Linked DNA regions of Haladaptatus sp. R4. The main gene of each other region encodes a partner of the protein of the gene in region 3 in a complex. Links are inferred from orthologs where the notes say so. Each region holds a gene or a part of one and is shown on either strand. Other genes may lie near its edges.

Evidence for each region.
Region 1: A4G99_RS10015 (region 3) and A4G99_RS13270 share a complex: the UniProt entries of both Methanocaldococcus jannaschii proteins name them as parts of the RNA polymerase complex. The link is inferred for Haladaptatus sp. R4 from one-to-one orthologs.
Region 2: A4G99_RS10015 (region 3) and rpoB share a complex: the UniProt entries of both Methanocaldococcus jannaschii proteins name them as parts of the RNA polymerase complex. The link is inferred for Haladaptatus sp. R4 from one-to-one orthologs.

Annotation. Positions count from the first base shown.
Region 1 is NZ_LWHG01000021.1:737,556-740,689, forward strand. What follows is about bases 159-3,134. They hold A4G99_RS13270 (DNA-directed RNA polymerase subunit B''), read left to right. Parts: upstream 159-856; coding sequence 857-2,413; downstream 2,414-3,134. Other genes in these bases: A4G99_RS13265 (DNA-directed RNA polymerase subunit H), read left to right, coding at 630-857; rpoB (DNA-directed RNA polymerase subunit B), read left to right, coding at 2,413-3,134. In the rest of the region: A4G99_RS13255 (group I intron-associated PD-(D/E)XK endonuclease), read right to left, coding at 1-47. UniProt on the Methanocaldococcus jannaschii protein: DNA-dependent RNA polymerase (RNAP) catalyzes the transcription of DNA into RNA using the four ribonucleoside triphosphates as substrates. The Rpo2 subunit (Rpo2N and Rpo2C in this organism) is implicated in DNA promoter recognition and in nucleotide binding.
Region 2 is NZ_LWHG01000021.1:739,382-742,538, forward strand. Bases 1-2,999 are described here. They hold rpoB (DNA-directed RNA polymerase subunit B), read left to right. Parts: upstream 1-586; coding sequence 587-2,413; downstream 2,414-2,999. Other genes in these bases: A4G99_RS13270 (DNA-directed RNA polymerase subunit B''), read left to right, coding at 1-587. UniProt on the Methanocaldococcus jannaschii protein: DNA-dependent RNA polymerase (RNAP) catalyzes the transcription of DNA into RNA using the four ribonucleoside triphosphates as substrates. The Rpo2 subunit (Rpo2N and Rpo2C in this organism) is implicated in DNA promoter recognition and in nucleotide binding.
Region 3 is NZ_LWHG01000021.1:98,700-101,752, forward strand. Bases 57-2,951 are described here. They hold A4G99_RS10015 (RNA polymerase Rpb4 family protein), read left to right. Parts: upstream 57-1,273; coding sequence 1,274-1,630; downstream 1,631-2,951. Other genes in these bases: A4G99_RS10005 (aldo/keto reductase), read left to right, coding at 57-840; A4G99_RS10010 (50S ribosomal protein L21e), read left to right, coding at 980-1,270; A4G99_RS10020 (DUF655 domain-containing protein), read left to right, coding at 1,674-2,246; A4G99_RS10025 (16S ribosomal RNA methyltransferase A), read left to right, coding at 2,354-2,951. In the rest of the region: more of A4G99_RS10005, read left to right, coding at 1-56; more of A4G99_RS10025, read left to right, coding at 2,952-3,053. UniProt on the Methanocaldococcus jannaschii protein: DNA-dependent RNA polymerase (RNAP) catalyzes the transcription of DNA into RNA using the four ribonucleoside triphosphates as substrates. This subunit is less well bound than the others.

The DNA.
Region 1 (3,134 bases), 640 kb from region 3 along the record:
GTTTCATCTCCTCTATCCTTCGTATTTGTCTCACCCGAGCATCTCATCTGTCGTATTAACGATCTATATCAATTATATTGACTATTTCGGTGAGAGAGACAATTTTCCGAAATCGATTTTCACGAGGTATCGAAATTACCGAAGGGGTAGAAGGGGTAGTAAACTACGGGCGAGAGCCAACAGAACATGTAATGCTTCAGTCTACACAAGAATCGAGAATCACAGAAATCAGTAGAAATGACTCTGTTCGAGAGTTGAAAGTTCAGAAAGCGCCCGAGGCGGGATTTGAACCCGCGTCACAACCGTGACAGGGTTGTATGATGGGCCACTACACCACCCGGGCCTTCGCATTCACTTCTTTCTGGCTTGTACTCTTAAGGCTTTCCAATGACGTTCCGTATGTGGATTCGTGCCGAGCTATGTTAACGCATCCCGCTTGCCCAAACCATTTATACCAGAACGGAGTAGATAGCAGTGTTCAGTTGGCTGCCTCCGTCCGGTGCGGAGGTATTCGGGATAGCCGAGCGTGTGCGAACCTTGTTTAGCAAGCCTTAAATGAGTGCTACGTGTAATACCCTGTAGTATCTCGTGATAGCCATTTCTCCCGCTAGCCGGAAACTCGTGCACACATGGTAGACGTAAGCCAACACAAAATGGTTCCGGAGCACACCATCGTCGATTCGGACGAACTCGACGAAGTGCTCGCGGAATACGACATCAAGAGTACAGACCTGCCGAAGATCAAACGGACCGACCCAGCACTGCCCGACGACGCAGAGCCGGGTGACGTTATCAAAATCGTCCGCGACTCACGAACGACCGAACGAGCAGTCGTGTATCGACTCGTGGTGGAATAATGCAACAGCAAGATCGACGCGAACTATCGAGGGAGTATTTCTCGAAAGAACGACTCGCGGAGCATCACTACCGCTCGTTTAACGCCTTCCTGAACCGAGGCATGCAGGAAGTCGTTACCGAGAAGGGAATCATCGACACCGACATCGGTGACAAGGAAGGAGAGGAACCGGTGTTCGTCGAACTGGGCGACATTCGTGTGGTCACTCCGCGCGTGCGCGAGGCGGACGGGAGTGAAGAACTCCTCTACCCGCAGGAGGCACGCCTCCGTAACATCACGTACTCCGCGCCGGTGTTCATGGAGATGACCATCGTCAAAGGCGAAGGCGACGACAAACGCGTCGTCGATTCGACCGAGACGAAGGTCGGACGGATGCCGATCATGGTCGGCTCCGAGAAGTGTAACATCGCCAACTTCGAGGAGGACGACTTGGTCGAAATCGGTGAGGACCCCGCCGATCCCGGCGGCTACTTCATCGTCAACGGTTCCGAGCGGGTGTTGATGACCTCCGAGGACCTGGCACCGAACAAGATTCTCGCCGAGTACGACACGAAGTACGGCGACGAGATTCAGGTCGCAAAGACGTTCAGCCAGCGCCGAGGATACCGTGCCTTGGTTCTGGTCGAGCGCTCGCGTGACGGCCTGCTCGAAGTGTCGTTCCCGTCCGTTTCGGGGAGCGTCAACTTCGTCACGCTCGTTCGTGCGCTGGGACTCGAATCCGACGAGGAGATCGTCCACCGAGTCTCCGACGATCCGGAAATCGTGAAGTTCATGCTCGAAAATCTGGAGGCCGCCGAAGTCCAGACGCAGGAGGAGGCAATCGAAACCCTCGGGAAGCGGGTCGCCTCCGGGCAGGGCAAGAACTACCAGTTGAAACGAGCGAACTACGTCATCGACCGCTATCTCCTGCCGCACCTCCACGAGGACGGTGTCGAGGAGGAGGAAGTTCGCATCAACAAGGCGTACTACCTCGCCCGGATGGCCGAGGCGTGTTTCGAACTCGCACTGGGTCGGCGCGACTCGGACGACAAGGACCACTACGCCAACAAGCGACTGAAGGTGTCCGGCGACCTGATGAAGGACCTGTTCCGGACGGCGCTGAACAAGCTGGCACGCGACGTGAAGTACCAGCTCGAACGCGCGAACATGCGTAACCGACAACTGTCCGTGAACACGGTGGTTCGGTCGGACGTTCTCACCGAGCGTCTCGAACACCCGATCGCGACGGGGAACTGGGTCGGTGGCCGCTCCGGCGTGTCGCAGTTGGTCGACCGGACGGACTTCATGGGTGTGCTGTCACACCTTCGCCGTCTCCGCAGTCCGCTCAGTCGTTCGCAGCCTCACTTCGAGGCACGTGACCTACACGCGACCCAGTGGGGTCGCATTTGCCCGTCCGAGACGCCGGAAGGGCCGAACTGTGGACTGGTGAAGAACTTCGCGCAGGCGATGGAACTCAGCCAGAACATCGAGGACGAACAGGAACTGAAACAGGAACTCTCGTCGATGGGCGTCGAGGGGATTCCCGGAATCGAGAGCATCGAAGGGAGCGCAGACTGATGAGTCAGGGACGAGAAGCCAAAGTATACGTCAACGGTAGTTTGGTCGGAACACACCCCGACCCCGAACAGCTTGCAGATCAGGTCCGCGAGGCGCGCCGACGGGGCGACGTCAGCGAGATGGTCAACGTCTCGGTCAAGGGACGCACCAGCGAGGTCATCATCAACGCCGACGCGGGGCGCGCACGCCGCCCGCTCCTCGTGGTCGAGGACGGCGAAACGCGCATCACGGACGAGGAAACCGAGGCGCTCAAGCAGGGCGACCTCTCGTTCGAAGACCTCGTCGAGCGTGGGAAGATCGAGTTCATCGACGCCGAGGAGGAAGAGGACATCTACGTCGCCGTCGATGACACCGAGTTGAACGAGGACCACACACACCTCGAAATCGACCCGCAACTCATCTTCGGTATCGGTGCCGGGATGATTCCGTACCCGGAGCACAACGCCAGCCCGCGGATTACGATGGGTGCAGGGATGATGAAGCAGTCGCTCGGTCTGCCGTCGGCGAACTACCGCATTCGCCCGGACACGCGACAGCACCTCTTCCACTACCCACAGCTCTCGATGGTGAAGACGCAGACGACGGAACAGATCGGGTTCGACGACCGACCCGCCGCACAGAACTTCACCGTCGCGGTCATGAGCTACGAAGGGTTCAACATCGAGGACGCGCTCGTCATGAACAAGGGGTCCGTCGAACGCGCGCTCGCGCGTTCGCACTT
Region 2 (3,157 bases), 640 kb from region 3 along the record:
TCGCCCGGATGGCCGAGGCGTGTTTCGAACTCGCACTGGGTCGGCGCGACTCGGACGACAAGGACCACTACGCCAACAAGCGACTGAAGGTGTCCGGCGACCTGATGAAGGACCTGTTCCGGACGGCGCTGAACAAGCTGGCACGCGACGTGAAGTACCAGCTCGAACGCGCGAACATGCGTAACCGACAACTGTCCGTGAACACGGTGGTTCGGTCGGACGTTCTCACCGAGCGTCTCGAACACCCGATCGCGACGGGGAACTGGGTCGGTGGCCGCTCCGGCGTGTCGCAGTTGGTCGACCGGACGGACTTCATGGGTGTGCTGTCACACCTTCGCCGTCTCCGCAGTCCGCTCAGTCGTTCGCAGCCTCACTTCGAGGCACGTGACCTACACGCGACCCAGTGGGGTCGCATTTGCCCGTCCGAGACGCCGGAAGGGCCGAACTGTGGACTGGTGAAGAACTTCGCGCAGGCGATGGAACTCAGCCAGAACATCGAGGACGAACAGGAACTGAAACAGGAACTCTCGTCGATGGGCGTCGAGGGGATTCCCGGAATCGAGAGCATCGAAGGGAGCGCAGACTGATGAGTCAGGGACGAGAAGCCAAAGTATACGTCAACGGTAGTTTGGTCGGAACACACCCCGACCCCGAACAGCTTGCAGATCAGGTCCGCGAGGCGCGCCGACGGGGCGACGTCAGCGAGATGGTCAACGTCTCGGTCAAGGGACGCACCAGCGAGGTCATCATCAACGCCGACGCGGGGCGCGCACGCCGCCCGCTCCTCGTGGTCGAGGACGGCGAAACGCGCATCACGGACGAGGAAACCGAGGCGCTCAAGCAGGGCGACCTCTCGTTCGAAGACCTCGTCGAGCGTGGGAAGATCGAGTTCATCGACGCCGAGGAGGAAGAGGACATCTACGTCGCCGTCGATGACACCGAGTTGAACGAGGACCACACACACCTCGAAATCGACCCGCAACTCATCTTCGGTATCGGTGCCGGGATGATTCCGTACCCGGAGCACAACGCCAGCCCGCGGATTACGATGGGTGCAGGGATGATGAAGCAGTCGCTCGGTCTGCCGTCGGCGAACTACCGCATTCGCCCGGACACGCGACAGCACCTCTTCCACTACCCACAGCTCTCGATGGTGAAGACGCAGACGACGGAACAGATCGGGTTCGACGACCGACCCGCCGCACAGAACTTCACCGTCGCGGTCATGAGCTACGAAGGGTTCAACATCGAGGACGCGCTCGTCATGAACAAGGGGTCCGTCGAACGCGCGCTCGCGCGTTCGCACTTCTTCCGTACCTACGAGGGTGAGGAACGCCGCTACCCTGGTGGACAGGAAGACCGCTTCGAGATTCCGGGCGACGACGTGCGCGGTGCCCGCGGTGAGGACGCGTACACGCATCTGGACGAGGACGGACTGGTCAACCCCGAGACGCGCGTGGACGAGAACAGCGTTCTGTTGGGGAAGACGAGTCCGCCGCGATTCCTCGAAGAGCCGGACGACATGGGTGGCCTGTCACCACAGAAGCGCCGCGAAACCAGTGTCACGATGCGCTCGGGCGAATCCGGCGTCGTGGACACGGTCACGCTGATGGAGGGCGAGGACGGTTCGAAGCTCTCCAAGGTGTCCGTTCGTGACGAGCGAATCCCGGAACTCGGGGACAAGTTCGCGTCGCGACACGGACAGAAAGGTGTCGTCGGTCACATCGCACCGCAGGAGGACATGCCCTTCACGCAGGAAGGGGTCGTCCCGGACCTCATCGTCAACCCGCACGCGCTGCCGTCGCGGATGACGGTCGGTCACGTGCTGGAGATGATTGGCGGGAAAGTCGGCGCGATGGAAGGCCGTCGCGTGGACGGAACCGCGTTCACCGGCGAGGATAAAGAGGACCTCCGCGCCGCGCTGCAGGAACGCGGGTACAAATCGTCGGGGAAGGAAATCATGTACTCCGGCGTGACGGGCGAGAAGATTGAAGCTGAAATCTTCGTCGGCACCATTCTCTACCACAAGCTCTACCACATGGTGTCGAACAAACTCCACGCTCGTTCGCGTGGACCGGTGCAGGTGCTCACGCGCCAGCCGACGGAAGGACGTGCCCGCGAGGGTGGTCTCCGCGTCGGTGAGATGGAGCGTGAGGTGCTCATCGGACACGGTGCCGCGCTGGCGCTCAAGGAGCGACTGCTCGACTCCTCCGACCGCGAATGGATCTACGTCTGCGGTCAGTGTGGAATGAGCGCGGTCGAGAACATCGACCAGAACCGTGTGTACTGCCCGAACTGTGAGGAAGAAACGGACATTCACGAAATCGAGATGAGCTACGCGTTCAAGCTCCTGCTCGACGAGATGAAGGCGCTTGGCATCGCGCCGCGACTCGAACTGGAGGACGCAGTCTAATGGCAACAAGTCAAACTCCCAAGGAAATCGGATCCATCAGCTTCGGGCTGATGGACCCGGAGGAGTACCGAGAGATGTCGGCGACGAAGATCATCACCGCCGACACGTACGACGACGACGGATTCCCCATCGACATGGGGCTGATGGACCCGCGATTGGGCGTCATCGACCCCGGTCTGGAATGCAAGACCTGCGGACAACACTCCGGGTCGTGCAACGGCCACTTCGGTCACATCGAACTGGCCGCGCCGGTCATCCACGTCGGCTTCACGAAACTCATCCGCCGACTGCTTCGCGGGACGTGCCGCGACTGTTCCCGACTCCTGCTCACCGAGGAAGAACAGGAGAAGTACCACGGCATGCTCACGCGGACGAAGGAACTCGGCAACGACATCACCGACGTGACGAAGGCGGCCATCCGCGAGGCGCGGAAGAAGGACCGCTGTCCGCACTGTGGTGAAGTCCAGTACGACATCAACCACGAGAAGCCGACGACCTACTACGAGGTCCAACAGGTGCTCACGAGCGAGTACTCCGAGCGAATCGCCTCCCGGATGCAGGGCCGTGACGAGAACGGCGAGGAGGACGAGGACCTCGAACCCATGGCGCCACAGGAGTTGGCGGACAAGACGGGTATCGAGATATCGCGCATCAACCAGATCATTTCCGGGGAGTTCCGCCCGCGCGAGGCCGACCGGAAATCCATCGAGAAGGCGCTCGGTATCGACCTGACGACCGAGGACA
Region 3 (3,053 bases):
GATACGGCCGACGTGTACGGCGACGGACGGAGCGAGCGCGTCATCGCCGACGTGCTCGCGGAGTACGAGACGGACGAACGGCCCGTCGTGGCGACGAAGGCCGGACGACGACTCGACCCGCACGAGGCGTCCGGATACGCGGAATCGAATCTCCGCGAGTTCGTGGACCGGAGCCGGACGAATCTTGATATGGATTCGCTCGACCTGCTTCAACTACACTGCCCGCCGACGGACGTCTACTATCGGCCGGAAACGTTCGACGCGCTGGACGACTTGAAGGCGGAGGGTAAACTCGACCATTACGGCGTCAGCGTCGAACGCGTCGAGGAGGGGCTGAAAGCCATCGAATATCCGGGTGTCGAGACGGTCCAGATAATCTTCAACCCGTTCCGTCAACGTCCGGCGGAGCTGTTCTTCGAGGAAGCGCGCCGACTCGACATCGGCGTAATCGTTCGCGTTCCCCTGGCGTCCGGCCTGCTGACCGGACAGCTATCGAAGGAAACGGAGTTCCCGGAGAACGACCACCGGAACTTCAACCGCGAAGGGGAAGCCTTCGACCGCGGCGAGACGTTCGCGGGCGTTCCGTACGAACGGGGGCTCGAAGCGGTGGACGAACTCGAACGGTTGGTGCCCGAGGACGCGACGATGGCGCAGTTCTCGCTCCGCTGGATACTCGACCACGACGCGGTTTCGACCGTCATTCCGGGGTCGACCAGTCCGGACCACATTCGGGAGAACGTCGTCGCCGCATCCCTCCCGCCGCTCACCGCCGAGGAGCGGGAGCGCACGAACGAGATTTACGAAGCACACGTGGCCGACGCGGTTCATCATCGCTGGTGACTTCGAACTGAGACCCCGAACTGTGACGCCAAAACCGACGAACCGAAAACGAGTGTGAACGATCGGCACGGGGAGGCGGTTTTCCCCGACGAGGAACGTATCTTTTATAACCGTCACTGAACAAGAGCGTCATACGACTATGCCGAGCTCGAACGGACCGTACAACACCACCCGAGAAAAACTGTCGAACAACCCCCGCGACCGTGGCACCTCGCCACCACAGCGTGCAGTCCAGCAGTACGAGAACGGACAGAAAGTCCACCTCAAGATCGACCCGAGCGTGCGAAAAGGACGCTTCCACCCGCGATTCAACGGTCGCACAGGCGAAGTCGTCGGAAAGCAGGGTAAAGCATACAAGGTCATCATCAACGACGGTGGCAAGGAAAAGACGCTCATCACCCAGCCCGCACACCTCCGCGAACAGAAGTAAGCTATGACTATCTTCAAGGAAAAGCTCGACGAGGAGTATCTCACCACGCCCGAGGCGAAGGAGCTCCTCGCGGACATCGAGCGCGAACGTGCGCTGGATGAAACCCGCGAGATGCCGTACAACCTCTCCCGGGCCATCGAGCACGTCAACCGGTTCGCGGCCCTCGATGCCGAGGAATCCCGCGAGCTGGTCGCCGAGCTGCTCGAACTCGAAAAGGTGGACGAGCAGACGGGCTACAAAATCGCCGACCTTCTGCCGCAGGACCGCGACGAACTGCGCGCGGTGTACGCACAGGAGCGGTTTACCCTCTCGGGCGACGAGCTGGACGAGATACTGAACGTCGTGGCGAAGTACGAGTAGCTTCACCGATTCTTTAAGTTGCTCGTCGCCGTATTCCAGCCCAATGAGTGAATCCGAGACTGACAGCGAAGCGTCGGCTGTTGTACTCGACTTCCTGCCGAACGGTCGGGCAGAAGACGACCGTCCGCAATACCAGAAAGAGCCAGTCGCCTACGTCCTCACCGAATCTGATTTCCACCTCCTCGAACTCACGCTCGAACAGGGGGAGAGCGTCGGTATCGGCGACAGCATTCCGATCGAACCCCCGGAGGCGCGCGAAAACGTCACCAACGTGCGCGAAATCCCCTACGATGACCTCACCTCCGCCGCACAGTCGGAACTCGAACACGCCGTCGCGGACATCGTCGACCGCCACGAGAGGCGGTTCGTTGACTTCTACAACGACGCCCAACCGATCACCCTCCGACTCCACCAGTTGAACCTGCTTCCCGGTATCGGGAAGAAACTGCGAAACCACGTGCTGGAAACGCGAAAGCGGAAGCCGTTCGAGAGCTTCGACGACCTCGAAGACCGTGTTTCGGGACTTCACAACCCGAAGGAGGTCCTCGTCGAGCGGATCCTCGAAGAGATCCGCTCGGACGATCTGAAATACCGAACGTTCGCCCGTCACGACTGACGGGTATTACGTTTCTTCCGCGCATCGTTTCCGTGCGCATTTCCGGAACGACTCCCAGTCGCAACTCGGTGGGTTTACGCCACTCGCTCCGGTAGGAGGGGGCAACGATGGAACGCTCGCCACCCGAGGAACCCGGACGGAGAGACCCCGATGCGCTGATCCGACGCGCCGGCGCGCGGGGGAACCCGAACCGTGACCAGCACTTCCTCGTGGACGACCGAGTCGTCGATAGAATACCGACGTACGCCGAGGAGATGCGTCTCGACCACGTGCTCGAAATCGGTGGCGGACCGGGCGTCCTCACCGACCGCCTGCTCGCGGTCGCCGACCGCGTGACGGTCGTCGAACGCGATCCGAAATTCGCCGATTTCCTCCGCCGCGAGTTTCGAGCGGAGCGTGAAGCGGGGCATTTGACTGTTGTGGAGGGCGACGCGCTGTCGGTCGAACTCCCCGACTTTTCGGCGTGTATCGCCAACCTCCCGTACGGAATTTCGAGCGAGATAGCGTTTCGATTGCTCCCGCTCGGCAAACCCATGATCCTCATGTTCCAGAGGGAGTTCGCCGAGCGCATGGCCGCCGAGGCCGGAAGCGACGAGTACGGCAGGCTGTCGGTGACGGCACAGCACTACGCCGACGTGGAGGTCGTGGAAACCGTCCCGCGCGAAGCCTTCGCGCCGCAACCCGAAGTCGAGAGCGCAATCGTTCGGACGACCCCCAGGGACCCGGAGTACGAGGTGGACGACGAGGCGTTCTTCCTCGACTTCGTGAAGGCGGTCTTCACCCAGCGTCGGAAGACGATTCGTAACG